3 regions of the Paenibacillus sp. FSL H8-0457 genome follow, and region 1 is predicted to be linked to each of the others. Evidence: riboswitches for the same ligand, from Rfam matches in the RefSeq annotation. Region 1 holds a riboswitch; each other region holds the start of a gene.
The links. Region 1 has a riboswitch for cyclic di-AMP ahead of ehuB (ectoine/hydroxyectoine ABC transporter substrate-binding protein EhuB). Riboswitches for the same ligand answer to the same signal wherever they lie in the genome.
Positions count from the first base shown of each region.

Region 2: linked by a shared signal. The riboswitch ahead of MHI43_RS19905 (C40 family peptidase) and the one ahead of ehuB (ectoine/hydroxyectoine ABC transporter substrate-binding protein EhuB) in region 1 are both predicted to bind cyclic di-AMP.
Region 3: linked by a shared signal. The riboswitch ahead of MHI43_RS00485 (C40 family peptidase) and the one ahead of ehuB (ectoine/hydroxyectoine ABC transporter substrate-binding protein EhuB) in region 1 are both predicted to bind cyclic di-AMP.

Region 1 is NZ_CP150293.1:6,347,234-6,357,745, reverse strand. Features, by position in the region: gene MHI43_RS28705 (flavin reductase family protein) at 1-438, shown strand, start outside; gene MHI43_RS28700 (SDR family NAD(P)-dependent oxidoreductase) at 621-1,364, shown strand; cyclic di-AMP (ydaO/yuaA leader) riboswitch at 1,735-1,881, shown strand; gene ehuB (ectoine/hydroxyectoine ABC transporter substrate-binding protein EhuB) at 2,236-3,090, shown strand; gene ehuC (ectoine/hydroxyectoine ABC transporter permease subunit EhuC) at 3,092-3,745, shown strand; gene ehuD (ectoine/hydroxyectoine ABC transporter permease subunit EhuD) at 3,749-4,411, shown strand; gene ehuA (ectoine/hydroxyectoine ABC transporter ATP-binding protein EhuA) at 4,424-5,275, shown strand; gene ectA (diaminobutyrate acetyltransferase) at 5,300-5,812, shown strand; gene ectB (diaminobutyrate--2-oxoglutarate transaminase) at 5,829-7,121, shown strand; gene MHI43_RS28665 (ectoine synthase) at 7,118-7,510, shown strand; gene thpD (ectoine hydroxylase) at 7,525-8,433, shown strand; gene MHI43_RS28655 (DUF2179 domain-containing protein) at 8,430-8,960, shown strand; gene MHI43_RS28650 (DinB family protein) at 9,097-9,618, opposite strand; gene MHI43_RS28645 (YafY family protein) at 9,695-10,512, opposite strand, start outside.
Region 2 is NZ_CP150293.1:4,512,560-4,523,071, forward strand. Features, by position in the region: gene MHI43_RS19890 (AraC family transcriptional regulator) at 1-206, shown strand, start outside; gene MHI43_RS19895 (2Fe-2S iron-sulfur cluster-binding protein) at 304-693, opposite strand; gene MHI43_RS19900 (stalk domain-containing protein) at 916-2,190, shown strand; gene MHI43_RS19905 (C40 family peptidase) at 2,311-2,787, opposite strand; cyclic di-AMP (ydaO/yuaA leader) riboswitch at 2,791-2,924, opposite strand; gene MHI43_RS19910 (hypothetical protein) at 3,187-3,714, shown strand; gene MHI43_RS19915 (ROK family protein) at 4,020-4,961, opposite strand; gene MHI43_RS19920 (copper homeostasis protein CutC) at 5,009-5,695, opposite strand; gene MHI43_RS19925 (leucyl aminopeptidase family protein) at 5,708-7,186, opposite strand; gene MHI43_RS19930 (dipeptide ABC transporter ATP-binding protein) at 7,227-8,216, opposite strand; gene MHI43_RS19935 (ABC transporter ATP-binding protein) at 8,213-9,217, opposite strand; gene MHI43_RS19940 (ABC transporter permease subunit) at 9,233-10,093, opposite strand; gene MHI43_RS19945 (ABC transporter permease subunit) at 10,154-10,512, opposite strand, start outside.
Region 3 is NZ_CP150293.1:94,542-105,053, forward strand. Features, by position in the region: gene MHI43_RS00445 (ATP-binding protein) at 388-2,652, shown strand; gene rluF (23S rRNA pseudouridine(2604) synthase RluF) at 2,687-3,388, shown strand; gene motB (flagellar motor protein MotB) at 3,512-4,318, opposite strand; gene motA (flagellar motor stator protein MotA) at 4,302-5,102, opposite strand; gene MHI43_RS00465 (hypothetical protein) at 5,294-5,587, shown strand; gene MHI43_RS00470 (4a-hydroxytetrahydrobiopterin dehydratase) at 5,695-6,009, shown strand; gene MHI43_RS00475 (cytochrome c) at 6,111-6,467, opposite strand; gene MHI43_RS00480 (GNAT family protein) at 6,629-7,129, opposite strand; gene MHI43_RS00485 (C40 family peptidase) at 7,635-8,108, opposite strand; cyclic di-AMP (ydaO/yuaA leader) riboswitch at 8,113-8,248, opposite strand; gene MHI43_RS00490 (hypothetical protein) at 8,595-9,422, opposite strand; gene MHI43_RS00495 (M1 family metallopeptidase) at 9,434-10,512, opposite strand, start outside.

The DNA.
Region 1 (10,512 bases):
GTTTCCGTTCAGCGAAAGAACAGTGCACCTAAGGACACGGCGAGAAATGCCATGCAGAGCGGCGAGCTTGTCATCCACATCGTGGATGAAGATACCGTTGCAGCCGTGAACGAAACGGCGGCGAATCTGCCTCCGAACGAAAGTGAGCTTGACCGAACCCGTTTAACCCCGGTCGTTAGTGACGTTGTTAAGGTTCCCGGCGTTCTGGAATCCAAGATCCGCATGGAATGCGTGCTGGAGCAGGTCGTCACGTTGGATGGCGCGGATCAGCTGCCTGCCGCTGATCTATTGATTGCCCGCGTCGTCCGATTTCACGTGTCCGAGGAGCTCTACGAGCATGGCCGGATTGACGCATCGAAGTTGAAACCTGTGAGCCGCATGGCAGGAAATATCTATTCGACCCTGGGAGAGATGTTTACGATTGAGCGTCCGGTCTGACTGGGCTTGAGCTTGAATAGGGTTATTGCTTTGCGACTATTTTTAGCGAACATTCTTTTTCTTCGATAGGTTGCTGGTCATTCATTAGGAAACGGGGTATTGGAATATCATGGTCGGTATTTGCCTATTCTACATGAATGGATAGCCGGTTGATGAATTTACAACATAGGAGTGATCAACGCATGAAATTTGATTCCAAGGTTGTCATCGTGACGGGGGGCGCCAGCGGGATTGGCGAAGCGGCAGTCAGACTTTTTGCAAAAGAGGGAGCCAAGGTCGTTATCGCGGATTATTCCGACCAGGGACAAGCGGTTTCCGACGAATTGAGAGGAGCCGGCTTTGAAGCGCTGTTCGTCAAAACGGATGTAACCCAAGAGCAGGAAGTCGCGAATATGGTGAATCAGACGGTGCAGCATTTTGGCCGTGTCGATGTATTGTTTGCCAATGCAGGCATTGCCCATGATGCTCCTGCCGATCAGTTAACGATGGATAACTGGCAGAGAACGATTGATATTAATCTGACAGGGGTCTTCCTGTGCGATAAATATGTTATTCAGCAAATGCTGTCCCAAGGAACCGGAGGGGCAATCGTAAACTGCGGCTCGATCCATAGCCATGTCGGAAAAGCAGGAGTAACCGCCTATGCTTCGGCCAAGGGAGGCGTCAAGCTATTAACCCAGTCGCTCAGCGCAGACTATGCCTCCAAAGGAATCCGAATCAATGCCGTGTGTCCGGGATATATCGATACGCCGCTGATCAAGGGAAGAACGGAAGCGATCACGCAGCACCTGGTCGGCCTTCATCCGATGGGCCGTTTGGGACAGCCGGAAGAAGTGGCCAAAGCCGTGTTGTTCCTCGCCAGTGAAGAGGCCTCCTTCATTACGGGCACGAGCCTGCTGGTGGATGGCGGCTATACCGCAGTATGACAAGAAAAGCCCTGATGCTAAGCATCGGGGCTTTTTTTTAAGTCATTCCAGGCGTTGTTATCAGACTTATTTATGGAGTGTTTCAAAAATTTTTTTTCGGTCCCGTATTTCATACGGGCAGACTTCCTGATCCGGGGCTCATTCATGGCATAAAACATATATGGCATGAACGATTTCCGCAAGACCCGTCAAATGCCTGCTATATAGCGGAAAATGGAGCATGGATTCCATGACCAATCCGGTGTATGGACAGCCTTAAACAAGGTGTTCAAAAGGCTCAATATCCTCGTTGCAAAAACGGTGTTTTTTACTTCTGAATTTCCAGAAAAAGCGGTTAAAGGGGTTTGACTTTTCCTGAGCTTCCCTTTATCATGAACACACGCTTAGTTTCCGGCATACATATTCCGGAAAGCGGGGGAACCAGTTTCACCAGGGGCGAGTCACTTGGAATTCACGAGTGTAGGGTACCATCTTACCCGAGTCCGTCAGCTAACCTCGTCAGCAGTGGATGGGTCTTGCATACATAATGGATGTTCATACAAAAGGCCCTTTATTCTCTATAGGGGCCTTTTCTCTATTTTTTGACCCCCTGCTGGCGGAGCTATGTCTAGATCCCCTGTTTGGTGGTCTTTTTGCATTCAATTACAGAGGAGGGGCAACGTCTGCAAATGTGGAACGAATTGAATCGATCAGACGGCATTGGGTCAAAGCGTGCAAGGAAGCGGATGAATCATCTTCCCTGAAGCCTCGTCCCATGCACGGGTATCTGAACGTCTATATATCCAAGTTAACACATGTGCTAACACGGATAATTTCGTCATGCCGTTTTTTTAAGAAAGTGAAAAGCTATTACGAAAGGTTGTGGAAGGTTTTGAAGAAAGTGGTTGTGCTGGTGTTGTCCGTGATGATGGTGGTATTGCTCGCGGCTTGCGGCGACAAAGGAAGTACGCTGGATCGAGCCATTGAGCAGGGATATATCACCGTAGGGTTTGCGAACGAGAAGCCGTATGCCTACAAAGAAGCCAATGGGGAGCTCACGGGCGAAGCGGTTGAGATTGCCCGCGTTATTCTGGAGCGTCTTGGCATCAAGGAGATGAGAGGGGAGCTAACGGAATTTGGTTCGCTGGTCGCCGGATTGCAGGCCGATCGGTTTGATCTGATCACGGCAGGCATGTTCATTAATCCGGACCGATGCTCTGCCGTCCTGTTCGCGAACCCGGAGTACAGCATCGGGGAAGCCCTTGCGGTAAAGCAAGGGAATCCGATGGAACTTGGAAGCTATGAGGACATTGCCAAGAATGAGCAGGCCAAGGTGGCCGTCATGACCGGTGCGGTCGAAATCGGCTACATGGAGAAGTCGGGCATTCCTGCGGACCGGATCGTACAGGTCCCTGACCAGGCTTCGGCGATTAGCGCCCTCCAGGCCGATCGGGTGCAGGCGATTACCATGACGGGGCCGTCCCTGCAGGCGATGCTGGATTCAGCCAGCGACGACAGCATCGAACGCGTGGCTGATTTCGAGCAGCCGGTCATCGACGGCGAAAGCGTTCGCGGTTACGGGGCTACGGCTTTCCGCCAAGCGGATACCGAGTTCCAGGAGGCTTATAATGCCGAGCTTGAGAAGATGAAGGAGTCGGGCGAGCTGCTGGAAATTTTGCAAGAGTTCGGGTTCACGGAAGAAGAGCTCCCGGGTGAGATGACGGCCGCTGCGCTCTGCGGGGAATAGCATGCCGAATTCTTGGATCGATTTTCTTCCGACGCTGCTCAAAGGAGCAGAGATCACGATTATCGTCGCGTTCTTTTCAGCCATCCTGGCTATCGCGATGTCCTTTGCAGCCGGATTGTGCCGGCTGTCGAAGCTCTGGATCGTCCGCACGGCGACGGCCGTGTACGTCGAAATCTTTCGGGGAACCTCCTTGCTGGTGCAGCTCTTCTGGTTGTATTTTGCCCTTCCGTTCATCGGCATCGAGCTTCCGAAAATGCTGGCGGCGATTCTCGCGATCGGACTTAACTTCGGCGCATACGGCTCCGAGATTGTTCGCAGCGCGGTGCTGGCCGTTCCGAAAGGACAGTGGGAAGCTGCCGTGGCGCTTAATATGAAGCCTTGGCAGAGGCTGTGGAACGTTATACTGCCCCAAGCATCCCTGCGAATGCTTCCCCCGTTCGGGAATCAGCTTGTGGAACTCATCAAATCCACCTCGCTCGTTTATTTCATCACGATGGCGGATTTAACGTATCAGGCGATGGTGCTCCGCAACAATTACATCTCCTGGACCACCGAGATTCTGGTGCTGCTGCTCCTCATGTATTTTGTCATTGCGACGCTCGTCTCGATGGCGGTTCGACTGCTGGAGCGCAAACTGACCGCGGGGAGGCTGTAGCGTATGTGGGATTGGAAATATGTGTTTGAAATACTGCCGCAGCTTCTGAGCGCATTAAAAATGACGGTATGGGTCACGCTCTGTGCTTTTGTGGTGGCATTGATTATCGGACTGCTGCTTGCCTTTGCCGCGCGGAGCAAATTTAAGCCCTTGTCGCTCATCACCAAAGGAATCATAGAATTTATTCGCAATACCCCCTTGCTGGTACAGGTGTTTTTCCTGTATTACAGCTTGCCGCTGCTGACTGGCATTTCGATTCCGGCCTTCTATGCGGGGGTCATCGGCCTGGGGCTGCATTACAGCACGTATCTGTCGGAGGTGTACCGTTCCGGGATTGAAGGGGTGCCGAAAGGACAGTGGGAAGCTGCAACCGCACTGAACTACACGAAATCCCAGACCTGGCGGAGCATTATACTGCCGCAAGCGGTGCCGCCGATCATCCCGGTGCTGGGGAATTATTTGATTGTCATGTTTAAGGAAACGCCGATTCTATGCGCCATTACGCTGGTCGAGATGATGCTGACAGCCAAAAATATCGTGTCGCAATCATTTCGCGCTTTCGAACCGTACACGCTGGTCGGGATTCTGTTCCTGATCATCAGTTATATCGCGTCGTTGCTGGTGCAAAGGCTGGAGAAGCGTTTGAATTTGCAGCGTGGAAAATAAGGAGGGAGTCTATTGAATGCCGTTGTAATCGATGAGCAGGCTGAAGAGGCGAAGAAGCCGGAGCGGGAAAGAAATCCCGTTACGGGTTCACAGCCGATCGTGAAATTTGCGGGCGTGACCAAGTCGTATGGCGACCTGCAGGTGCTGAAGGGCATCGATTTGGAGATGCAGCCGGGAGAAAAGGTGGCCGTGATCGGTCCGAGCGGATCTGGCAAAACGACGATGGGCCGGATGCTGATGACGCTGGAGGAACCGACCGAGGGGATCATCGAGGTTGATGGCGAGCTGCTCTGGCATATGGAGGAGAAGGGCAAGCTGGTCCGGGCAAACGAGAAGCATCTGCATCGGATGCGGTGCAACGTCGGCATGGTCTTCCAGCATTTCAATCTGTTCCCGCACATGAATGTGCTTCGCAACGTGACGGAAGCCCCGCGCAAGGTGCTGGGGTTGTCCAAGGAGGAAGCGGAGGAGCGGGCCGTCTCGATGCTGGGCAAGGTCGGTTTGGCCGATAAGCTGAAGATGCACCCGTCCAATTTGTCGGGAGGCCAGAAGCAGCGCGTCGCCATCGCTAGAGCGCTGGTCATGCGGCCGAAGGTGATGGTGTTTGACGAGGTAACCTCGGCGCTGGATCCTGAGCTGGTCGGCGAGGTGCTGGAGGTGATCCGGGAAATCGCCGAAGAAGGCGAAATGGCCATGATGCTGATTACGCACGAGATGGATTTTGCGAAGGAAATCGCGGATCGGGTCATCTTCGGAGCCGACGGCAGGATCGTTGAACAAGGAACACCCGAGGAAATATTCGATCATCCGAAGAGCGAGCGGCTGCAGAGTTTTCTGCAGCGGTTCCGCTCGAACGGAAATTAGTGCTGGAAAGAGGTGTTTATGCAGATGGCTGTGGATACCGGAACCGAAGTGGTTTACCGAAGACCGGAGGCGCGGGACGGCACCCGGGTATGGGCGCTCATACGCGATACCGGATCGCTTGATCTGAACTCGCCTTATTGCTACATGCTGCTAGGGGATTACTTCAACGATACCTGCATGATTGCGGAGCATGAAGGAGACATCGTCGGTTTTATCTCCGCTTTCCGTTCTCCGCGCAATCCGGAGACGCTCTTTGTATGGCAGGTGGCGGTTGCAAGCACGCACCGGAGGCAGGGGATCGCGAAGGCGATGCTTACCGGCCTCATGAACCAGAAGGCCTGTCATGGCGTCCGTTTCATTGAAACGACGGTATCGCCCAGCAATATGGCATCACGCCGATTGTTTCTCGGTTATGCCGAGGAGAAATCCATTCCGAGCACCGTAACGGTGGGTTATGGAGCAGAGATGTTTCCGGATGGTACGACACATGAAGACGAGCCGTTATTCGTGATTGGCCCCTTTTTCAATGACATTTAAACAAATGGAGGGAACTATGGACAACCAAGTCATGGAGAAACCGAAGCTTACCGTGTTTAACAAGCTGGAATCCGAAGTGAGAAGTTATTGCCGGAGCTTTCAGACGGTCTTTGACAAAGCCCGGAATGCCAAGCTGTGGGATACGCAGGGCAATGAATACATTGATTTTTTTGCCGGCGCCGGCGCCTTGAATTACGGGCACAACAATGAGAGGATTCGCGAAAAGCTGGTCGACTACATCCTGCAGGACGGCGTTACGCACAGCCTGGACATGGCTACGGGAGCGAAGGAAACGTTTCTGACCCGCTTTCAGGAGATTATTCTGAAGCCTCGCGGGTGGGATCACAAGATGATGTTTCCCGGACCGACCGGCACCAATGCCGTGGAGGCCGCGCTCAAAATCGCCAGAAAAGTGACGGGGCGCAGCACCGTTCTGTGTTTCACGAATGCCTTTCACGGCATGTCGCTGGGATCGCTGGCGGTGACCGGCAATGCCTTCAAGCGCCAGGGCGCCGGCGTGGATCTGAGCCACTCGGTATTTATGCCGTATGACGGTTACTTTGGCAGCGACGTGGATACGATGGCATATATGGAGAAGCTTCTGGATGATCCGGGAAGCGGCATTCCGCTGCCGGCAGCGGTCATCGTCGAGGCGGTTCAGGGGGAAGGCGGATTGAACGCCGCCAGCCGCCAATGGCTGCAGAAGCTGGCGCGCATCTGCAAGGATAAGGGGATGCTGCTCATTCTGGACGATATCCAGATGGGCTGCGGCAGAACCGGTTCGTTCTTCAGCTTCGATGATGCGGGCATCGAGCCGGACATCGTGTGCCTCTCGAAATCGATCGGCGGCTTCGGCTTGCCGATGGCCATCACGCTGATCAAGCCGGAGATCGACATCTGGGAGCCGGGAGAGCATAACGGCACCTTCCGGGGCAACAATCTCGGATTCGTTGCCGCTGCCGAAGCGCTGAGTTATTGGAAGACGGAGGATTTTCAGCTCGATATCGGCATTCGCGAACATCGGATTCGCCAATCGCTCGAAGACGTCGTGAGGGATTATCCCCGGCTTAAGGGCGAAATCCGCGGCAGGGGCATGATCCAGGGGGTAGCCTTTGATAAGCCGGAGCACGCAGGAAGACTATCCGAAATCGCCTTTGAACAAGGACTGATTATGGAAACGTCAGGACCGCATAGCGAAGTTGCCAAGCTGATGCCGCCCCTGACCATTGAAATGAACACGCTGGCAGAGGGATTGGGGATTTTTGAGAATAGCATGAAACAATTAGCTGCAGAGGAGAGGTTGTCATGATCGTTAAACATTTGGAAGAAATCGTGGATACGAAAGACGACATCGATACAACGACATGGAATTCGAGAAGGCTTCTGTTGACAAAAGACGGCATGGGCTTCTCTCTTAATGACACCCTGATCAAGGCCGGAACGGAGACGCTGATCTGGTACAAAAACCACGTCGAGGCCGTGTACTGCATCGAGGGGGAGGGAGAAATCGAGGTTGTCGGCGGCGAGACCTATCCCATCACCCCTGGCATGATGTATGCGCTGGACGGACACGAGAAGCATTATTTGAGAGCACGTTCGCAGATGCGGATGGTCTGCGTATTCAATCCGCCGCTAACCGGCGCGGAAGTTCACGATGAGGAAGGAACCTACCCGCTGCTTGCCCCCATTACGGACTAAGGAGATGATATGCGATGAGTAAAAATCATGCGTCGGCCCTTCAGGAAAAAGAACTGGACGTTTATCCTTCAAGATTGCACCCGGAGCCCCGGATCCTAAAGAGACAGGATCCTGTCGTACATTCTGAATGGACGCCGGATGCTGCGTTAACGCAGGAGCAATCCGGCTTCTACGAGCGCAACGGATATTTATTTCTGGAAGGCTTCTTTGATCGGGAGGAGCTATCGCGATATCAGGAGGAGGCCCGCAGGCTGCAGATAACGGCGCGGGACTCGGAGAAGGACGAGGTGATCCGGGAGCCGGACGGGCACGAAGTTCGGTCGGTATTTGCGGTTCATGAGAGCCATGAAGTATTCAAGCAGCTCTCCCGACATCCGAGGCTCCTGGCGATCATGGAATATCTCTTGGGAAGCGAGACGTATATCCATCAATCGCGGATTAATTACAAGCCGGGCTTCACGGGCAAGGAGTTCTATTGGCACTCCGATTTCGAAACGTGGCATGTTGAGGACGGCATGCCCCGAATGAGAGCCTTGAGCTGCTCCATTGCGCTGGAGGATAACTACCCTTATAACGGGCCGCTTATGGTTGTGCCTGGGTCACATAAGGAATTCGTGGCCTGCATTGGCCAAACGCCGGAGAATCATTTCAAGGATTCTCTGCGCAAGCAGGAGTACGGCGTTCCGGATCATGACAGCCTGACGCGGATGGTGAAGGAGGGCGGGATCGACACGCCGGTCGGCAAGGCGGGTTCGATCGTGATTTTTGACTGCAACATTATGCACGGCTCGAACAGCAACATCACCCCGATGCCGCGCAGCAATATATTCATGGTCTATAACAGCGTGGAGAACAAGGTCAAGCAGCCGTATTCGGGCCAGAAGCCAAGACCGGAGTATATCGCCACCCGTGATTCTCTATGATCTCGCTGTCGCTGATCGGCTCCATCATCGGCATCAATGTGGTCTATGTCTCGATTTTTTCGCTGCGGCTGATTCTGATGATCAAAGGGAGGAGAGGGATAGCTTCCCTTCTGGCCATGCTGGAGGTATTCGTGTACTTGCTCGGTCTCAATCTCGTCCTGCAAAATCTGGACAATCCCTTTAATATGGCGGCCTACTGCCTGGGCTTTGGCCTGGGCGTGTATGCCGGCAGCCGAATTGAGGAGTATCTGGCACTCGGATACATCGTGGTGCAGGTGATCGTCAATTCCGTTGAGACGAACCTGGCCATGAACCTCCGGGAGAAGGGATACGGCGTGACCGCTTGGGAAGCGGACGGCAAGGATGGCAAGCGGCTGGTGCTTCAAGTGCTCGTGAAACGGAAGAATGAGCGGCGGCTGATGGAGTCACTTTCCAAAATGTCGCCGCAAGCGTTCATTATCTCCCATGAACCGAAAAGCTTCAAAGGCGGCTTCTGGGTACGATTGACGGAAGGTCGCAAATTGTGACAAGCGTATAAACGGGATGTAGGATAGAAAGCCTGCTTCGGAACCGGGTTCCTGAAGCAGGCTTTTGGTTTTTGTCGGGCTGAGACCGGCATGGAATTTCAGAGGTCCTGGACTTTCACCGCTATTCTGAGCGCCATTAGGCGAAGACGGGCTCCGGTTCATTCTGGTACCAAAAAAAAGCGTAATCGGTCATCGCGGAGGAGCTTCCGAGCTGGCGCAGCATGGCGGCAATATTTCCACGATGGTAAGTGCCGTGGTTCACGACATGCAGCATGATCTCGGACAGGCGGGTATCCCGGATGCCGGCATAAGGATTATCCAATCGGATCATCCGCTCCAGGTCAGGCTGCTGGCGGAGAAACGCAGCGTATCGATCCGACAATTCGATAAACCGCAGGTTCAGGTCTTCCAGCGAAATCGCTTCAAGCTCTTCCCGAAGCTGGTAGGCCTCAGCCAATGCAGAGCTCATGTCCTTCCCGGACAAAATGTTCATCCAGCCGAGATCCACCGTGTAGATATGAATCAACGCTTCCGATACGGTCGGAAAGATACTCGTGATGGTCCGATTGTACAATTCGCCCGGAAGTTCCAGAAGACGGTTGAATATGGCCTGGTTGGCCCATACATGGTATTCATACATTTTTACAGGATAGTTCATTAAGATCGTCCCCTTTGGCTTCGTGTTATCTTCCTTCTTGGGAACATTGTAAATAAAAAAGTATGACAGCGGACTGTCATACTTTTGCGTACACTTGCAGCATTTTTTCTAATTTGGCTTGCATGCGGATCCTTAAGTCGGCCGGCTCCACAATCTCGATCTCCTCGCCAAAGCTCAGCAGGGTAGACCAGAACCACCAGGAATCCGGATCATTGACCTTGAACGTGAGACGGAGGGAGCCGTCTTCATGAAATTCCCGCTGTACGTCATAGAATTGATCCATGGCTTTGGCCAGGGCTCCGGGGGACACGTGAAGCACGACCTCTATGGCATCGGGCGATGATTCCCAGTTATGCCGTACGCTCCGCCCATATGGATGTTGCTCTTGAAGCTGAGGTCCGTGCGTATGCTCCTCGGAGTGCTGGCGCATAAAGGGCTCGGCGGAGGGGGACAGCTCCGACATTCTCGAGATCCGGAATTCGCGGTAATCGTTCCTCGTTCTGCAGAAGCCGTACAAGTACCAGGATCCGAATTTATACATAAGTCGCAGGGGCTCGACTTTTCGATAAATGCGTTCATTCTTGGCGCTTATGTATTGAAAGGAGATCACATGCCTGTCCGTAATGGCGCGGCGAAGAAGACGAAGGATTTCGTTGTACGACCGCCAGCTCCCGATATCCATGGACAATCCCTGCGAAGCGGAGTTGGCGGAACGGTCAATGGTCTGCAGGCGCTGAATCGTATCCAGGGCCCGTTCATCCTCGAACACCGTAGACATGCTGTGCAGGATGGTGATCAGGGCGCTGACATCGTAGGAACCGAGCAGGCTTTTATCCATCTTGTATTGCTCCATAATGCCGTATCCGCCGTTGACCCCTTGATAGGATACGACCG
Region 2 (10,512 bases), 1.8 Mb from region 1:
AAGTCGGCGATTCCCCCTTCAATTACTTGATATCCCGCCGGATTGAAGAGGCCAAGCGCCTGCTGGCGGATTCCGAAATGCCGGTGCACGAGGTTGCTTCCCAGGTCGGCTACGGCAACGACAAGTATTTCTCGATGTTGTTCAAGAAAATTACCGGTCAAACGCCAAGCTCGTTCCGGGAACAGAGCAAATTGGCCGTGGAGTGAAGGAATTTTCGATTGTTTTCCTTTCGATAAAGCAGGCAGCCGCAATGGTACGGCTGCCTGCTTTTTATATATTACTGTTATTTGTCATTCTATATCGTCAAAAGTATGGAGCATGCTTGATTTTGACGGGGCCGACCGTTTCGATCCTGCTCTGGCATCCGAGACGGTACCCCTCTTCGATTTCTTCCGGATCCAGGCGCCGTTCTTCGGCCAGATTGGGTTCGGACAGATACTCGATTCCCTCCACCACCATGCAGCGGCAGCGCGCACATGTCCCTCTTTTGCAAAAAGAGTTCCAATCCACCTCATTCCGCTCGGCCAAGTCAAGCACCGTCATGCCCAGAACAGGGGCCACGCTACGCTGAACCTCGCGGCCCGTAAGCTCGATGATCCGGTCCGGCACGGCTTCCATTCTCTCTTCCGCTGCCGGGAGCGACGATTTCTCTCCGCTGTTCTCGCCCTTTTTGTTTTTCCAGAATTTAAACACGCCTTTATCCCCCTATGCATGTAATCATCAGGTTATGTATGAATTCCTTCAATTATTATACTGGAAAGTTTAAAAAATCAACATGCTTACTCTTATCGATTCTATGACATCATGCAATTGGAACTCTATGAAAATTTTGCTATACTAGCGTATGCTAGAGCAAATCCCATATTCTATGAGAATCATTCTATTATTTTATTGGGTTGGAGGGAAAACAATAGCATGCTGCATAAACCAATAGGAAAAACAGCCGTCGCTGCCGTTCTTGCCTTATCTCTGCTCGGAACCGCTCCCCATATCGGCCAGGTACAGGCTGCGCCTGCCATTTCGGTCAAGCTGGATGACGTTGCGCTTACATTCGATGCGGCTCCCAGGATAGACAAAGGGGTCACTTACGTGCCGTTCCGGACGGTCGGTGAGGCGCTGGGCATTCAAATCACGTGGAACAGCAAGACCCAAACGGTGAAGGCCATTGGCGAGGTGAAAGGTCAAACGACGGAAGTGCTGCTTCAAGTCGGGAGCTCGAGCGCAACCGTCAACGGTAAAAAAGTGAAGCTGGCCGCTCCCCCTGTCCAGCGGGAAGGCCGCGTTCTGATTCCGCTCAGCTCGTTCAGCAGCCAATTCGGCGTTAATGTCGGCTGGAATCAGGCGACTCGCACGGTCTCCCTCGTGTCGCCGCAGCGCGAAATGCATCTAAGAGCCTTTTACGCTTTGCAATCTTTCCAAGAGCGGGATCTCGTAGCATCCATGAATTCAGTCGCTTTCGGCTGGAGCCGCATTGATCGGGAAGGTCAGTTTACGCTTCAAGGCGACGAGTATCGTCTGCCTGCGGCGGCCGGCGACGTGACTCCGCAATCGATTGTTGCGGATGCTGCGGATCGGGAGATTAAACCGTACCTTATGGTTTACGCTTTGGACGGAAACGGCGAATTAACCAAAGTCCTCAGCGACAGCAGCCTTCGCCAAAAGTCCATTGAGGGCATCACGACTGCGGTGGCGGATAACGGATTCGGCGGCGTGGTGCTTGATTTCGAAGGGCTCGGTTTTAAACTGGATGCCGCGAAGCAGCAGAAGCTGCTTAATGATTACGTCAAGCAATTGAAAGCCGCATTGCCGAGCGACATTGCTCTGTCCTTAGCCGTTCCGCCATTGAACAGCGCCTATAAAGGCTATGATTACAAGACGCTGGCCTCCCTTGCCGATGATCTCATCGTCATGGCGTATCAGTACAATCCGGTTGGCACCAAAGCCCAGGTTCCTGAACCCAACAGTCTGGTGGACCAAGCCATTCAGCAGGCACTTCAGGCAGGCGTTCCTAAGCAGAAGCTCCTGCTCGGCATCAGCTTAAGCAGCGAAACCGCCACATCCGTCGACGATAAGCTCGGCTTGGCCAAGCGCTATGATCTGAAAGGTGCCGCCTTCTGGCGTCTGGGCTTGTTCCGTTCCTATAATAATGGCATGGAAGCCGCCGTGAATGCCTCTGTCGTAAAGGAATAATCTAGTGAATCTTTTCGCAGAATCCCAAATTATAATCTTCCATAAAAAAAGAAAGCCTGACAAGATCATCTCTTGTCAGGCTTTCCGGTTATGTATCGAACTCTAAACTGCGTATTCCAATTAGCTCGCGCTTCCTACCAGTTTAGCATAGTTCTCTTGACTCAATACACGGCGCGCCGTAACATAACGCGGTTCGTAATAGGAGTCGCTAAGCTTGCTGATTCTTACGCCCTTGCTGCTGGAAGCATGCGCAAATTGTCCATCTCCAATGTAAACGCCCGCATGGGAAATGCCGCTTCCGCTTGTATTGAAGAATACCAAATCTCCGACTCTCAGGTCCTCGCGATCCACATGAACCCCGGCTTTAGCCTGACTCTGGGAAGTGCGTGGAAGGTCCAAGTCGAAATTTCTAAACATATACAGAATAAATCCGGAGCAATCAAATCCGCTTGTCGTTGTTCCGCCCCATTTATAAGGCGTTCCTACTAATTGCTTCACTTGATGCTGAAAATTCGGTTGTTGATCAGCATAGGCTGATACGGCACCAGAAGAAAAAATAATTGCAGACCCAAGCAATGTGATGACAAATTTCTTCAAAATACGTTCTCTCCTTCGATGCCTACGGAGTTAGCTAAGGGTTCGGTTGAAGGTTCCCTATACTCTCTATGGTACAAGAATAATTCACCCAAGACGGTTCCCCCGTTTTCACAAACGAAATTCGGCAAAATTCATTAACATTTTGTAACCTTCTCTTAATATAGTATACAAGCAAGGATGCTGTCAATAATATCCTAGAAATCTATCACTATATGTTAATCAATGTCGTATAGGCTGAAAATTTTCATGTTTTTTCATTATGCCATCTCGTATACTCATGACAATTATGTAACACTCCATCGAACCTCCGGCGACGTTTTGTTAATGGGCATGCAACTTTTTTGCAGTTCGGAACGTTTACATATTCAGACAAGAAATCAAAGAGGTGATCCTTCGCTTATGAGTCAAATTACGATGGCTGAAGCTTTGGCAGTCCGGGCAGCAATCAACCGTCTCATGAATCAACTGATGTCGGAACGCTTGAACAACAGCAGCACGATCATTGAAAAAGGGGAAACGGCGGAGTATCCTGCACGCAGCGTGGATGCCATTACGGAAGAGATCGAAGCTGCCGCAGCGGATTACAGAAAGCTGGATCTGCTGATGGCAATCTCCAACACGACGCAGACCATTAGTTGGAACGGCTCCGACATGACCATCATGGAGGCGATCGAGCTTGCCAAACAAATGCGCAGCGATATCGGACAGCTTGCCCATCTCGGCTCCCGCAAGAAGCTGGAGCGCCAGAACGGCCGGGGAAGCGGAGATGGCGCCGTAACGCTGTTTAACGTGGCCTTATACGATCCGGAAGCTTATCAGGCGCAGGCGCGCAAGAAGGAACGCGAAGTGACCAGGCTCTCCTCACTGATCGAACATGCCAACCATACGAGCATGATTACGTTCGACGCATCAAAATACATGGAGTAGCGGAAGCCGCCGGCTCCAAGCCTGCAGGCCGCCTCGCGTGCGGGTTTGGAGCCGGCGGTTGCCGTCGGCGGGCGGGAAAGTGCGGGCAACCGCTTATTGTTTGTCGGATACAAACAAACCTAATAGGAAACCAAAAACTCGACTCCAGTGAAAACGGATGACGGCTTACGGTTTACGCCTATCACCTGTCACAAGTTACGGACTTCGCTTACGCAAATATGATCGCTCCGTTTCCCGCTCTCTTCATGAATAATCAGAAAGCCGCCCTTGAGGGCGGCTTTTGTTGCCTTTTCTTTACGAATGTATTATTGGAACAAGGCTGCGGCTCCCACCAGGCCAACATCGTCCCGCAGTCCCGCAGGAACGATCTCGTAGGTTCCTAAATAAGACGGCATGACCAGCTTATCCGTCATTTCCCGAAGCTGCGGGAAAAGGAGCTCGCCTGCTCTGCTCACACCCCCGCCAACCACGATGCGATCGGGGTTGAAGCTGTGAATGACATTAACCAGTCCAAGCGCCATGTAATAAACGGCACGATCGATGACCTCTACTGCGACGGGGTCATGAAGACGTTTAGCCTCGAATACATGCCTGGCGTTCACGCCTCCATCGGCTGCGGCCAGTTCAGAAATAACGCTGGTCTGGGTAAGCATCCGCTGGGATGCTGCCAGGCCGATGGCCGTTCCTGAAGCAAACACCTCCCAGCAGCCATGGCTGCCGCAATTGCACTGCGGACCGCTGGGATCAATGATATGATGCCCAAGCTCCCCTGCAAAGGAATTGCTGCCCAGAAACAGCTTGCCATCCAGCACGATGCCTGAACCGATGCCTGTGCTGAGCGTCACGTAAACCATGTTCGTCGACCCTCGGCCGGCACCTCTTACATATTCGCCCCATGCGGCTGCATTGGCATCATTCAGCACTTGTACTTCCGTATTCAGATCTCGTTCCATCCAGGCTTTGAGAGGGACGTTGGTCCATTCCGGCAAATTCGTGCCGTGAATGACAATGCCCTCCCGGCTGTTAACCGTTCCCGGCGAAGCCATGCCTACGCCTCGAAGCGGGTGGCCGCCCGACACGCTGCGAATCATGTTCGTAATTCTCGCGACCACTTCCTCGGCCGTACGCGCTCCGGCTGTCTCCATTTGCTCCCGGTTCAGCAGCTGTCCTTCGGAATCAAAGAGCGCTGCCGCGATCTTCGTACCCCCAAGGTCAACGCCAACCACAAATTCTTGCTGTTTATTCAATTCGGTTTGCAATTTTTGTTCACCTGTTTCCGATAGGTTTGCTACTTCTATTGATGTAAGCTGTCAGCCAAGGATCGCAGTTCAACCGGATCAATGGGCTTCAGCCCTGATCGGCCATACCGGACAGCTGAGCCGAAATGAACCTCGCTCACGCCGGTCTGGTCGATGAAATCGCGTATGATTTCCCACTTCAGGCCGTTCCCGGCCAAAATCTTAAGCCCGGTGCCTGCGGCTTGTTCCACAAGCTCGCGAATCCTCGGGATCGCTTGCGGTGCCGGCTGCGGTCCTCCCGACGTCAAGACGCGGGTGACGGCCGGATATTTCTGCAATGTACGCAGCCCTTCGAATTGATCCTCCAATTCATCAAAAGCCCGGTGGAATGTCACCTGCATATCGCCCGTCCATTCCAGCATTTGGGCCAAGGCGGCCTCGTCGATCTTTCCTTCCGGAGTCAGCATGCCAAGGACCACGCCAGCCGCACCCGCCTTGCGGATCGCCTTAACCTCCGCAACCATGGTTGCTATATCCAGCGCGTTATACACAAAGGATCTGCTATGGGGCCTTACCATCACATGGACCGGAATCCGAACGGCTTTCACGACCTCTTCCACGAGACCGATGCCCGGCGTGAGCCCGCCTTCGGTGATCGCCGTGATCAATTCCAGACGGTCCGCGCCATTTTTCTCGGCTGTGATGGCATCGTCCACGCATGTTGCGATAATTTCAAGCAGCATGTTCTTCACTCCTTACTGTCGTTGGTTCGCTTGTGCAGGGCGAAACTGCTTCTCCACATAGTCCGCCAGCAGCCTGGCTCCATAGCCGGTAGCCCCTGCCGCGGAGTGAGGGAATTCCCGTTTATACTGGACCGTGCCTGCCATATCGATATGCACCCATTTCATGGTCTCCGCCACAAAATGACGGATGAACAACGCGGCCGTGATCGCGCCTGCCAAAGTCGACGTGCCGACATTCCTCAGATCGGCATAATCGCTTCTAAGCTCGGATTCATACTCGTCCATCAGCGGCATGGGCCATAAGCGCTCTCCGTTGCGCTCCCCGATCTCGACCAAATCGGCCGTTATCTCCTGATCGCCCCAAATGCCGGCGATCTCCAAGCCTAATGCCGCACCGACATTGCCGGTAAGGGTGGCGATATCGATCACCTTATCAGCGTTAAGATGGGCTGCGTGCAGCAGCGCGTCCGCAATGATCAATCTTCCTTCCCCGTCCGTATTCGCCACTTGAACGCTCAAGCCGTTCGGATAGTGAACGACGGAAGAAGGAAGCATCGCATCCGGCCCCGATAAATTATCCGCCACCGCGATCAATGCCGTAACCCGTACCGGAGCTTTCCGCGACACAAGAATATCCATGGCGCCCACGACCGCGGCTGCGCCGCCCATATCCATGCGGGCATCGCTGATGTCTCGGCCGATCTTAACGTTCATGCCGCCCATATCAAAGGTAACGCCTTTGCCGATAAGCACGATATGAGGGCTTTCCTTCCCGGATTCCGCTCCATTGTAGGAAATCTCGATCATCGCTGGCTCGTATTTGCTGCCGGCACCCACGGCGATCAGTCCGTTCATCTGCCGGTCATGAAGCTCTTGTCCGCGGTATACGTGAAGGTCTACGGGCGCTTTTTTGAAACGATCCTCAACGACCGCAACAAACGCCTCCGGATTTAACGTCTCAGGTGATTCATTCACCAAGTCTCGGGTGAGCTGCGTTCCTTCGATCCGGATTTCCGCCGTCCGGATGATGGCTTCCATATCTTCACGGGAAAGCCCCTCCCAGTCCTCTTGTCGAAGATGAAGGGACAGGGCTTGCAGATTGGCCGTAACCCCGCGATGCTTATTGAATTGATATAATCCGTACAGCCAGCCTTCCAACCACGCTTGGAGTTCTTCCTCCGCCGAAATCCGCGAAGTTGCTCCGACATCGCGGGATGCCGGGCGGATCAGCACTGCGCTTGATTTATTCTCCTTGAGCAGCGCCCTCGCGGCTGAAGCGCCCGTTCTTCGCACCTGCTCCGAAGTCAGGTTCGAACGTTGCCCCATTCCGGCAACGAGATCGTCCGACTCGTGCTCGGAACGTCCATAGAACCAAGTCAGCGTCTTGCTTTGCTTCCGGGATTCCGTTACGCGGTAATGAGACTCTTCCCCCTCATAAACCGCATAAATCGAAGTATCTGCCAGCTGAACTTCATCGATGGTGATGTTCATATCGAGCCCTTACCTCCTTTTATCAGAAAATCGATGCCTGTTACGCCTTCTTCATGATTTCTTCGTCATATAAATGGCAAGCCACCTGATGTCCCGGCTCAATCTCACGGTATACAGGCGTAATCTGTTTGCATACTTCCATGCAGGAAGGACAGCGGGTATGGAATCGGCAGCCTGTCGGCGGATTGACCGGGCTCGGCAGATCCCCCTTCAGAATGATCCGTTCCTTCTTCTGCTTCGGATCCGGAACCGGCACCGACGACAGCAGCGCTTGAGTGTAAGGATGAAGCGGTCGATCGTACAGCGTATCCTTATCGGCCGTCTCCACGAGCGCGCCAAGATACATAACGCCGATCCGGTCGCTGATATGCTCAACCACGCTGAGATCATGGGAGATGAACAGATAGGTCAGTCCGTATTCTTCCTGAAGATCCTGCAGCAGGTTCAATACCTGGGATTGAATGGATACGTCCAGTGCCGATACAGGCTCGTCGGCTACAATCAGATTGGGACGCACGGATAAGGCTCGGGCAATGCCGATGCGCTGGCGCTGCCCGCCGCTGAACTCATGGGCGAAGCGTTCGGCATGGAAGCTGTTCAAACCGACCGTTTCCAACAGCTCGCAAGCCAGTTTATCGCGCTCTTTGGAACTCAGCTTGGTATGAATCAGCAAGGGCTCCGCTACGAGCTCTTTGACTTTCATCCTTGGATTAAGGGAAGCGTACGGATCCTGAAAGACCATCTGCATGTCTTTTCGCAGCGGACGCATCTGGTTCTCGTTGTATCCGCTAATGTCGGTTCCGTTAAAAATCACTTCGCCGCTATTCGGCGTCAGCAGGCGGGTCACCAGCCGGCCGGTCGTCGATTTGCCGCAGCCGCTCTCGCCAACCAGGCTGAAGGTCTCGCCCTTATGGATTGCGAAGGAGATGCCATCCACGGCACGAAGCTGCTTGGACGTACCGAAGAACCCTTTTTTCACCGTGAATGATTTCTGCAAGTTTTTTACTTCTAATAAAGGTGTTTCTTTCATGCAGTTTCTCCTCCCTTCGAGTGACCTTCCTGTGTCAGCCAGCAGCGGCTTTTGCGATGTTCTTCATTTACAACGGGGAGAAGCTCCGGCTCCCGGGAGAGGCACTGCTCCATGACAAACGGACACCGCGGAGCAAATTTGCAGCCTTGCGGCATATTCCGCAGATCCGGCACATTCCCGGGAATGGATTCCAAGCGGCGCACCTTTTGTCTAAGCTTGGGCACCGAATTAATGAGTCCTTTGGTGTACGGATGCTGAGGGTTCTCAAACAATTCCTCGACCGTCGCCTCTTCGACGACCCGGCCAGCGTACATGACAACCACCCGGTCACACATTTCAGCCACAACGCCAAGGTCATGGGTAATGAGCAGCATGCCCATTTCCTGTTCCGTCTTGAGCCGATTCATCAGATCCAGGATTTGAGCCTGAATCGTAACGTCCAGGGCGGTAGTCGGCTCGTCCGCGATCAGCAGCTTCGGATTGCACGACATCGCCATCGCAATCATGACCCGCTGGCGCATGCCGCCGGACAATTGGTGCGGATAGTCGTCCACGACCTCGTCCGCCCGCGGAATGCCGACGAGTTTGAGCGAATCGATGGCATGCTGCCGCGCTTTTTTGCGGCCGTATCCCAAGTGCAGCATAATCGCTTCCTCCAGTTGCTTCCCGATCCGAAGGACGGGATTCAGCGACGTCATCGGCTCCTGGAAGATCATGGCCAGCTCGTTTCCGCGATAGCGGCGCATTTCTTTTTCCGACATTTGTACGAGATCCTTGCCCTCAAAGCTTACCGAGCCCCCGGATATTCGGCCGGGCGTGTCTTTAAGAAGCCTCATGATGGACAGGGAGGTCACGCTTTTGCCGCATCCGGATTCACCCACGAGCCCGAGCACTTCGCCTTTATTGATGTGAAAATCCACGCCTGCTACGGCAAGCACCGATGAGCCATCGCGTTTGAATTCGGTTTTGAGACCTTTAACTTCAAGCAATGTTTGCGTCACGATCTATCCCCCCTATTAGTTTTTCGTCTTCGGATCAAGGGCATCATTCAGTCCGTCACCGATCAGGTTGAATGCGAGCACGGTCAGGAATATGAGAAGCCCCGGGTAATATACGATATGGGGTGCAATACTCAAGTAGTCCCGACCCATGCTGAGCATGGCGCCCCAGTCCGGTTCCGTCGGCTTGGCCCCGAGGCCGAGAAAGCTTAACGAGGAAGCCGCCAGTATGGCGCCGCCGATTCTCATCGATACGTTGACGATAATGCTGGGAACCGTCTCGGGGAAAATATGTTTCCAGATAATCCGGTTATGCTTGGCACCCATGGACCGTGCTGCCTCTACATACAAAGATTCCTTTGCGGAGAGCGTCACGCTTCGAATGATTCTGGCAAACGACGGGGTCCCGAAGACCGCCACCGCGATGACTACATTGGATAAGCCCGGCCCCAGTATCGCCACGATACCGATGGCCAGCAGCAGGTCAGGGAACGAGAACATGACGTCACTGCCCCGCATGATGAGGCGATCCAGCCACCCGCCATAGTACCCGCTGATCAATCCGAGAATCGTACCCAGCACGGCGGATATAAATACGGCGCTTAAGCTGACCGACATGGTCAACCGCGTACCGTCGATCAAGCGGCTGAGAATGTCGCGGCCGTATTCGTCCGTGCCCGCCCAATGGGCAGCAGACGGGCCTTGCATCATCGCATCATAGTTCGGCTCATTGGGAGGATACGGAACGATATGCGGACCGATCACCGCCAGCACAAGTAGTAACAAAATAAATCCGCTTGATATAACGGCAAGCTTTTGTTTCAAGAATTTAGACGTAAACGCTTTGAATTTGCCAGTTGCCTGACTCTTCGCAAGCATATCCTCCGGTGCGGAGGAATGGACCGTCACTGTTGAATTGTCGCTCATGAGCTCCCCCTCCTATTTCGATGCATACCGGATTTTTGGATTCAGTACACCGTACAATAAATCGACAATCAGGTTAATCAGGATAAATTCGGCTGCGAACAGCAATAGAAGCGCTTGAATCACGGTGTAATCCCGGAACGCGATGGAATCGACCAAGAGACGCCCCATGCCGGGAATACTGAATACCGTCTCGACCATAACCGAGCCGCCCAGCAAAAATCCGAACTGAAGGCCCGCTACGGTCACGACCTGGATCAGGGAGTTGCGCAACGCATGCCTGCCGACAACGACGAATTCCCGCAAGCCCTTCGCGCGTCCGGTCCGGACATAATCCTCGCGCATCGTTTCGAGCATCGAAGTACGGGAGTATC
Region 3 (10,512 bases), 870 kb from region 1:
AAGTCTCCTTTCGCTGCCTGCTAAAACCCTGTATTTATACCCAATGTTCAACGAACATTTATTCGTTTGTTAACATGATGTGGACAGAATTGTGGATAAGTAAAAAATTATACACAAAGTTATACACATTATCCACAGATAAGTTGTGTATTTGTGCGCAATCTGTGGATACGTCGTTTTATTTATCGGGATTAGCCTCTTATATTGTAAGGATTCCCTAATTCAATAGCAATGCGATTGCGGAAAAAACCCGTCAGCCGCAATACGGCTTGTCTTTTCAAACGTTCGTGATCAAGGTATCATGAGGGTATATATTCACAAGTCGTCGATGTGACAGCAGAAAGGTGAAGATGCCACTTGTCGATTAAGACGAAATTATCGATGATCATGTCCATATCGGTATTATTTATCCTTCTGCTTAACATTACGCTGAATTATTACACGACCCAGGAAAACCTGCAGCAGGATAGTGAAACCAAAATGGTGATGGCCGCCACGCAGATCGCCATTACGGTTCAGCAAACCGGCTTTAGCTCTGCGTATGTGGATAACATTTTCGGGGATATGCTGAAGGTAGCAGCAGTTAATGCGGCAAAGGCCTTAGATCCCGATATTAACAATATAACCAATCAGCAATTGGCCGAATTAAGTAAAGAGATCGGTGTGACCCACATTTCGCTGCTGGTTCGAACCAACGATGATATCGTTGTTGCCCGTTCCTCCTCCCAAGACGAAATCGGCCTTTCCACAAAAAACTGGGGGTATTGGCATACCGCATTTCTGGAATTGTTCCAGCATGGCAAAGTCGTGTCCGTTACGGAGGGGCAGCGTGCCGAGCATTTCTGGTCCGGACCGTTCGAGTTCTCCACATCCAATCCGGAATTCATTGATAAATGGGGATACTATTATGATGGCAAGCGGAATTATATTATCGATCCCTACATCCGGAATTCGAATATCAAGGATTTTGTGAAGATCACAAGCCCGAACACCGTGGTGGAGGAGACTTTGAAATCGAATCCGCGGATATTGGAAGTGACGGGCATCAACCCCGAAACGTTTGGCAATGAATATATGAGAGAGGATGGAACGGACGATGTTCACCACAAGCTCCGCAATCGACCGATCACGTTCGGCACCTACAATTATGGGAGCCTGGATCAAGATACGGAAGCTGTGCAGAGGGCCGTATCTACCAGCGACAATGTGGTGTTTGTCAGCACCATCAATAATAAGAAGGTGTTAAAAAGCTTCATTCCCATCCTGTCCGAAAATAAACCGACCAGCGTGATCAGTGTCGTCATGGATTATGAAGCCATCTCTTCCGTGATGAGGGAGCAGATGATCAGCCTGGTGGCTATTTCACTGGTTTTGCTCGAAATCGTGATTTTTGGCAGTTACATTGTAGCGGGTTATTTTACGAAGCCGATTCAGGCCATCCTGGGCACCGTAAACGATGTATCGGATGGTCACTTCGATCGTAGACTTGAGGTTAGCAGCCGGGACGAGCTGGGGCAGCTTGCAGGCCGCATCAATGCCATGACCCGCAATCTGGGTACCTACACGAGCCAGTTGAAGCAGATGGTGGATGAGAACCAGTCCGTTAAAGAATATTTAGAGTCCGTTATCAATCAGACGGCCGATGCCATTCATACAACCGACACCTATGAACGCGTGATCAGCGTGAATAAAGCGTTTGAGCAATTATACGGCTGGAAGGCGCACGAAGTGGTCGGGCGGAAGCTTGCGCTTGTGCCTCCGGCCAAAGAGGAAGAGGAGAAGGAACGCATCCGTCGTTTGCGGGCTGGTGAGCGGCTTCCGCCGGTGGAGACGGTCCGTCTGCGCAAGGATGGAAGCACGATTGAAGTGAGCATCAGCACCTCGCTTGTGCGGGACGAGAACGGTGAGGTTACCTCCATGATTAGCGTATCCCGCGATGTGACGGAACGCAATCGGATCGAGGAGCTCCTGCGGCGTTCGGAGAAGCTCAATACCGTGGGGCAGCTGGCTGCCGGGGTTGCGCATGAAATCCGGAATCCGCTTACGACCCTCCGAGGATTTTTGCAGCTTCAACAGCAGACTCACAAAGCGAATCCCGATCATATCGACCTGATGCTGTCCGAGCTGGATCGAATCAATCTGATCGTCAGTGAATTTCTGATATTAGCCAAGCCTCAGGCGATTAATTTCCAGGAGAGGGACGTGGGCGTCATTATGGGGGATGTCATCTCCTTCCTCGACAGCCAGGCGCATCTGTACGGCATCGAGTTCAAATTGGATTTTATTGAAGAACCGACCTTTGTGCATTGCGAAGAGAACCAGCTCAAACAGGTGTTCATAAATCTGCTCAAGAATGCCATTGAAGCCATGCCGGAAGGCGGCAATATATGGATCAGGCTTACACGCCCGCAGCCCGAACAGATACAGATCGATATTCGGGATGAAGGTCAAGGCATTCCGGAAGACATGATGCCGCATCTTGGCGAACCGTTTATTACGAATAAGGAAACGGGCACAGGCCTCGGGTTGATGGTAAGCCAGCGCATTATCCAGGGCCACCGGGGGACGATGGAAATCGAGAGTGAAGTTGGAGTAGGCACGAGAGTAAGTATTGTCCTGCCTGCGGTACCGCAGAAAACAATCGAAGGCTGAACATGAAGTAGTTACAGATAAGGGGATGGCATCTTTGAGAATCAATAAATTTATCAGCGAAACGGGATATTGCTCGCGTCGTGAAGCGGACAAGCTGGTGGAGAGCGGGAAGGTCACCATTAACGGGGTGGTTGCGGTCTTGGGCAGCCAGGCCGAGGAAGGCGACGATGTGCGGATCCAGGGAAAGCCGCTTCAGGACAAGAAGAAGCATGTATATATTGCTCTTAATAAGCCGGTCGGGATTACGAGCACCACCGAGTCGCATATTAAGGGCAATATTGTAGACTTCGTAGGCCATAACGAACGGGTTTTTCCCATTGGACGATTGGATAAGGACTCCGAAGGACTGATCCTGTTAACGAATGACGGAGATATCGTCAATAAGATCCTTCGCTCCGAAGGAAAACATGAGAAAGAATATATTGTGACGGTGGACCGTCCGGTTACTGAATCCTTCCTTCGCGGAATGGCCGGCGGCGTCAAAATTTTGGGGGAGATGACGCTCCCCTGTGAGGTCACGCGAATGTCCGAACGCGTATTTCGAATCATTCTGACGGAGGGGAAAAATCGGCAAATCCGCAGAATGTGCAGCGCTTTTGGTTATGAGGTTCGAAAGCTGCAGCGAATCCGGATTATGAATATTCGACTTGGCAGCCAACGTATCGGCTCATGGCGCGATCTTAATGACAAAGAGAAGGAAGAGCTTGGCCGGCTGCTGAACTATAAGCTCGAGTAGCAATTATAGTGTACCGGGTTTGTGAATCCCTTGTGTAAAAAGAAAACAACCGATGAGATCTGGAGGCCAGATGCATCGGTTGTTTAGGGTGTGTTATAGTCGGTTAGACCGTTCCTTTACCGGTTATTCATTCACGCTGGTAAACGTTGCGCTATCCTGGTATTTACGTATAATGGATACCTCAACCCTACGGTTCTTGGCTCGTCCAACAGCGGTGTTGTTATCGGCGATCGGATGGTATTCTCCATAACCGATCGGCATGAACCGTTTAGGGTCCAGTTCCGAGTTGGTGAGCAGAATCTTCATGAACTGCAATGCTCGATCCGAGCTTAAATCCCAGTTGGACGGATATTTGCTGTTGGAAATCGGCACATTATCCGTATGACCGGAAACAATGATCTCATAATCCGGGAATTTGTGAAGCATTTGCGATATGGCCTTGGCCAGTTTACGGGCCTCCGGCTTCACCACGGCTTCGCCGGACGGGAACAGGGCATTATCCCGGATCGTAATGACCAGCTGGGAGTGGTTTAACTTGGTGCTGAGCTCAGAGGTTAAACCGTTATTTTTAATATAATTATCGAGCTGTTTCTTCAGCTTCTCCAGATCCTCTTGTTCCTGACGCATCAACTCGGCACGACGTTGGTCAGGCGTTGTTGCGGGAACGGAAGGGGTTGTCGCTTTATGATCGTTAATATTAGGCGGGGTGTCGCTGGGCTCGGTCTTGCTGTAATCCAGCACGCCGGTTCCGCCGGTGAGAGCAACGCTGAAGGCTTCGCTCATTTCTTGAAATTTGCGTGCATCCGTCGCGCTCATGGCATACAAAACCAGGAACAGGGCCAGAAGCAATGTCAGCAGGTCTGCGTACGGAAGAAGCCAGGATTCGTCGGCATGCTCCTCGTGCGGCTCGTGTCTAGTCTTTTTGCTCACTAGCACCAGCCTCCCTCTCGCTGAGCTCAGCGCGTTCGGATGGTGTCAGGAACACGGAGAGCTTCTGATTGATTGCAATGGTGGATACACCGGATTGAATGGACAGCAGGCCTTCTACCATCATCAGTCGAATTTCAACCTCGCGCTTGGATAGGCGCTTGAGTTTGTTCGCAATCGGGTGACAGATGACATAACCGGTGAAGATACCGAGCAGGGTAGCAATAAACGCAGCCCCGATGGCATGGGCAAGCTCGCCCATGTCTTCCATATGGGATAGTGCAGCGATCAAACCGATAACGGCTCCGAGTACTCCGAGGGAAGGTGCATACATGCCGGCCTGGGAGAAGATCAGCGAGCCGGAACGATGGCGCTCTTCCGTGGCGTTGATATCTTCCATCAATACATCGCGTACGAATTCCTGATCGTTGCCGTCGATAATCATGCGCATTCCGTTACGCAGGAAGCTGTCATCGATCTCATCGACTTTGGTTTCCAGAGCCAGCAGACCTTCACGGCGCGTAATCGAAGCCCATTCCATGAACAGCTTGATCATGTCCGTCTTGTCCATCAGATTCTGTTTCACGAAGGTCATTTTGACCAGCTTCGGAATCTTTTTCAGCTCGGATAACGGAAATCCGATGAATAAAGTTGCTGCCGTACCGCCAAGAATGATTAGATAGGCTGCCGGGTTATACAAAGCGAGAAGGGAGGCACCTTTAAGAATCATGCCCACCAGTACCGCGACGATACCGATGATTAAGCCTATAATTGTTGAAATTTCCATACCACACCTCATCCGTGAGAAATAAAATAACGAATCCATTCGTCAGAACGGCTCTCATGGAGAACCGGGCCCCTTTTGTGGGGCGTTATCCTATTTATCGTCAGGTCGGGCTTTTTTTTTTAGTTGTAATTTCCGGTATAATGGAAGGAAGGGAAACGAAGCTTAGTACGGTAAGGAAAGGAGTGATTGAGATGGGTGTGAAGCACGGAAGGGATTACGGCGAAATCCTCGCGGAGTTGACCGAAGCCGTCGGGCGAATTTCCGACAGCTACGTTTTCTTTGAAATGGAAGCGGAGGATTGGGGCAATCTGGGCGAAGCCGAGCGGAATGAGGTTCATGAGGCGCTGGCGGAGGATTTGTTCTATGCGCTGGGCACGGAGCCGGTGATTAGCGTCGGCAGCGGCGTGGTCATGCATGACCAGAATAACCATCGAATACATATTTTGATCGGTGAAGAAGAGTTGGCCTTTGTGGCTCTTGTGTAATCACTCCAGTTATCAACGGAAACAGGGCAGAATAGAATAGATGACAGAAGCCCATACACGTGTCAGTCGGCTTTACGATAGGTTTTTTTCGGGGAGGAAGATAAAAGATGCTTTATACGCAGCAAGAAGTAGAGGCTCATCTGGAAAAGCTTGAGGGTTGGGAATTTGAACAAGGGAGATGGATCGTCAGGAAGTATACCTTCTCCTCCTTCATGAAGGGAATCGCTTTTGTTGATGAAGTGGCAGCTATTTCGGAAGCTTTCGGACATCACCCCTATATCACCATAGATTATAAAGTCGTTACGCTGCGTCTCACTTCCTGGGACGACGGCGGCATTACGGCTGTGGATATTAAGGAAGCACAGCAGTTTAACGAGGCCTATGAGAAAAGCCGTTCCAAGGACGGCAAGACGGGACAATAGACGGGAGTCGGATCCAACCGGCTCATAGCTCCCCAATATGTAAAAACACGCTTGCGCCGGGAGGTTCTCCAGGTTCAAGCGTGTTTTGCGTATAAGCTGATTTATTTTTTCTCAGCAAGGTACAGCGCGATGTTTGCGATTTCTTCAGGCTTAAGTTGATCCTTAAAGGAAGGCATACCCTTACGGCCTTTGGTTACAACGTTGAAGATCGCGTCCGCATCCATGTGTCCACCTACTTGATTCAAAGCCGGTCCAGCGCCGCCTTGAAGTTGGTCACCATGACAGCTGATGCAGCTTGCTTTCAGTGTGGCTTCCGCTGTGGCAGCATCCAGAGTCACTTCCGGCATAGTCGGCTTCTCTTCCTGAGCTACCTGTTCCTTGCCTGGGAGCGTAAACATCAGCGCAATAGCCAACGCACATGCGACGAAGAACAATCCGCTCATGATCCATTTTTGCATCGTCATATCGTCCCTTCTATGTATACTGCACTTTTGCACTTGTCTCCATTATAAACCAACATCCATAGACAGCATAGCCAGTTGTGACAAAAAAAGCAACTATACCGCGCACCTTCATAAAAAGTACACAAAATTGTGCCTTTTCATATAGACAAAGATTACTATTCCTCATTTGCCGGAGGCTCATACACCATGCAGTGGAAAAGGGCGTTTCCCGTCGGCGTAAGGCGCTCATACGTATCGGTGATATGAAAGCCCGCCTTTTCGTACGCGCGGATCGCACGTTCATTCCAGGTCATTACCTCCAGGTCGATCTCATCGGCAGGCCGCCTCCGCCTCGCTTCCCGGACAATCGTCTGCATAAACCGTTTACCCATTCCCCGCCCGCACCAATCAGGCCGCATGCCCAGCCCGATTCGCGTAACCTCATGCATCGGAAACAGTTGGGCAAATCCCCATAGCGTCTTCCGTTCATCCAAAATCGAAATGTACTGTTCCCGGCGGATGTCGGGATCCCCAAACTCGATCTCAAGCCCCTTCATCTGCTCCCAGGGAAGAAAAGCGTAAATGTTATAGGGAGGAGGATAGGTCCAGGCGCATATTTCTTTCGCGTGCTCTTCACGCATGACCACCGTATGAAATGAAATCGGTGCTGCATCCATTGGCAAAGTCCCCCTGTCATAATTACAAATTAAATTATACCCCATTTCTCAAACATTCTAGCCGCATCAAAAAGCCCGTCCAAGAGAAGTAGGTCTCCTTTGACGGGCAAACGGATATGTATGGGCAGGACGAGGATAAGACATCGAAGCTTAGGAGGATTCTCCGGTCGACTTTTCATACTGATCATTGCTCATGATGCGCTCGGCACCTACGTATCGCTGCTCGTAGTAGTCCTCAGAAAATAAAATCAATATTTTTCCATTAGGGTGTTTAATGAAGGGAGAGGAGGGTATATAAAGGGTAGAAGATGCAACGACATGAGGGGGCGAAGTGAATTCGCATAATAATTTTCTTTTTTTCTCGAAAAGTGGGAACTTTTTCGTTGTCCCAAACGTTATAAAGGTATACACAGAGCAGACAAAAGAAAAAGCCGCTGGATGAGATCGGCACAATCTCATACGCCCAGGGCTTCTTGTAAAGGATAAATCAATGAAGTTCCAGTAATTAATTGTAGTTCACAGCTACAGACTTGTACGTAGACTGACTCATGACTCGCTTAGCACCTACGTATCGATTGGCGTAATAGCTCTGGCTCAGCGGACTGATGATGACACCGCGCGAGGATGAGGAATGAGCGAATTTGCCGCCCCCAACATAAATACCCACATGAGATACACCTCTGCCGGATGTGTTGAAGAACACGAGATCGCCAGCTTTCAGCTTGCTCTTGGCTACGGCCGTACCGACTTTGTATTGAGCTCCAGACGTGCGCGGCAGGCTAAGACCAAGTTTCTTGTAGATATAGCTGGTGAATCCGGAGCAGTCAAAACCATTCGTTGTGGTTCCACCTGTTTTATAAGAGACACCAATGGCTGGTTTGATTGCAGTATTTAATTTGGAATCGGCGAAAGCGCTTCCGGTCCCTAATGTGAGTGCGAGGGCCAGGCCTAGAGAAATGGCCGTTAACTTCTTTTTCAAAACAAAAAGCTCCTTCCATTGCCTGCGAGGTTAGCTTAAGGGTTCGGTTGAAGGTCCCCTATGATCCCTCTCTTGCGAGATCAATTCACCCAAAACGGATCCCCCGCTTCCCAATCATGGGAATTCGGCTCCTTAAAATGTTGATGAACCCATTCATAGACGTCTGACGTTCCAACATGCTTAACGAAATTACATAGTTCCAGCAAAAAGTTACAGTAAAGATGACAAAGTTGTTACTAACATATTCGTTATTTTAGCAGAGTATTAACAATTTGGCAAATGAGGAAAGCTCATTTTTATACAAAAAAACCTGTCCCCATCATGCGGGATCAGGTTTTTTTGTAACTTGGCCATCGGAAAATGTAATATTGAGGAAAAATGAGCTTCTATTCTTTGTAAAATCAAGTCCGAGAGAGAAATGTGTCGCTTCCGATTACAGCATATTTACGAGCTTGTTTATCATATGATGGTAACGAAATGTAACGATTAGGCATGCTGCGAAGAAGAATCCCGCCACAAATGATATTGGGCGGAAATTACCCAAATTTGGAAGAGTCCATTTAAAAAATAAGAGGCTTGCTGAATAATCAAGCCGATCAATCCCGCCCAGAAGAGCGATGCCGAGCTCAGGAGCAAAAGAATGACGCAGGCCGATCCGCCAACGGTAAGGGATAACAGCACAGCCGTGCCCAGTCGGCGGAAGAGCGCAAGAACGGAGCTGATCATGCCGGAATTGTCCGTACGGCCGAATTGCATATAGAGCAATAACAGGCGAATCAGATAGGCGTACAGAAACCAGCCGGCTGCATGAGGCAGCGCATGAAGCAGCAGAACCGGCTCATGGATCCCGTTCAGCAGGATCGGAAGGATTTTGGGCAGAATCCAGTATCCGGGCACAAAGGTAAGAACAAGTTCGATCAGATAAAATACCGTAACGGGCTTCCATAGCTTCTGCATGCCGGTGAAGAAGAATAATCCGCGCTCGCCCTTAGCCTCCTGGTGGAGGTTATAGAAGATGCCTGCCCGAATGAGCGGGGTACATACCATCCGGATCAGGAGCAGAGCGGCCAGAAGCCAACCATAGGTATGGACCGTGCCGCTTAACGATAGACTCATCTCGCCCTCGTAGAAGAATAACAGGCGACTAAGCTCGTTAGGGGCAGAATCCGGATACCGCATCAGCAGGGGGACGACTGCCGATTTTACAAGCCGGTACAGGCAATATCCCCACAGCATGCGGTACAAGAACAGCAGAATGGAGACGTATAATTGGTCTTTAACACTGATCCACCCTTGGCCTGCATAACTTTTCATGTGCTCCCCCCTCACCATGACAGGCTGCCGAACAACGTCTCCACAAGCTTGGTAATACTGAGATTCCAGCGTGTGACCACCTTCGGATCCATTCCTGCCTTCATATAGTTATTGATGTGTCTATTCTCCAGAACGATGGAGTATTTCGGATCAACCATGGCCCAGGCGAGCGGGGTGCTGTACTCCAGGGTGTACGTAACTTTTTCGTCCTTACCGCTCCAGGTTCGCTCCACCGTTTTGCCGTCTTCAAAGGCGAACACGATAGGCACATCGGTTATATCTCCGTCCTTGCTCGTAATCTTGACCGTGGATTCATACCGCGGATGGTCTGACGTGCCTTTATTTTTGGTTTTGATCACATCGATGGCGACGTCGGCCATTTGGCTTCCATATACATATTGGTCAAAATACGATTGCCAGGATGTTTTGCTTACTTGCTCGACGACTTTCTGAAAATCAGACGTGGTTGGGTGCTTGAACCGATATTTCTGGGCATAGGTATGCATGATTTTCCCCATCATCTGTGGACCGACCTGCCGTTCAATGCCTTGCAGCACCAGCTTGCCTCTCGTGTAAACATTCAGCGCGTAGTTCTCGTGTGAGCTGTATTTCCAGGACTCCATCTTCAGCGGGGCAGGGGAGGTAATCGATGCTCCTTGAGCAGCGGTGTTGGAGGTAATGCCGTATTCCTTCTCCATCACTCTTTCTTCTGCATAGGTTGCAAAGGCCTCGTCCAGCCACGCTTCCTCAAATTCGTTGCTTGCGATCATTCCGTAAAAATATTGGTGGGCGATCTCGTGAATGACGGTCCGTTCGAGCTCATAACCCGGCGAATCGTTCTTGGCCCCGAAGGCCGTGACCAGCGTCGGGTATTCCATACCGCCTGCACCGTTGCCCGACTCCGGCGGGACGACGATGGACAACGTGGAATAAGGATAGGTTCCGTACCATTTACCGAACGAAGCCAGTGCCGACTTGGCGGCATCAAAGTAACGGTCCTTCAGGTCTTTATGGGCCGGATCGAGATACAGCTTGATGCGGACGCCCGGCACGCCCGGTGCCGAGAAGGCTTCCTCGGCCGTGACAAAAT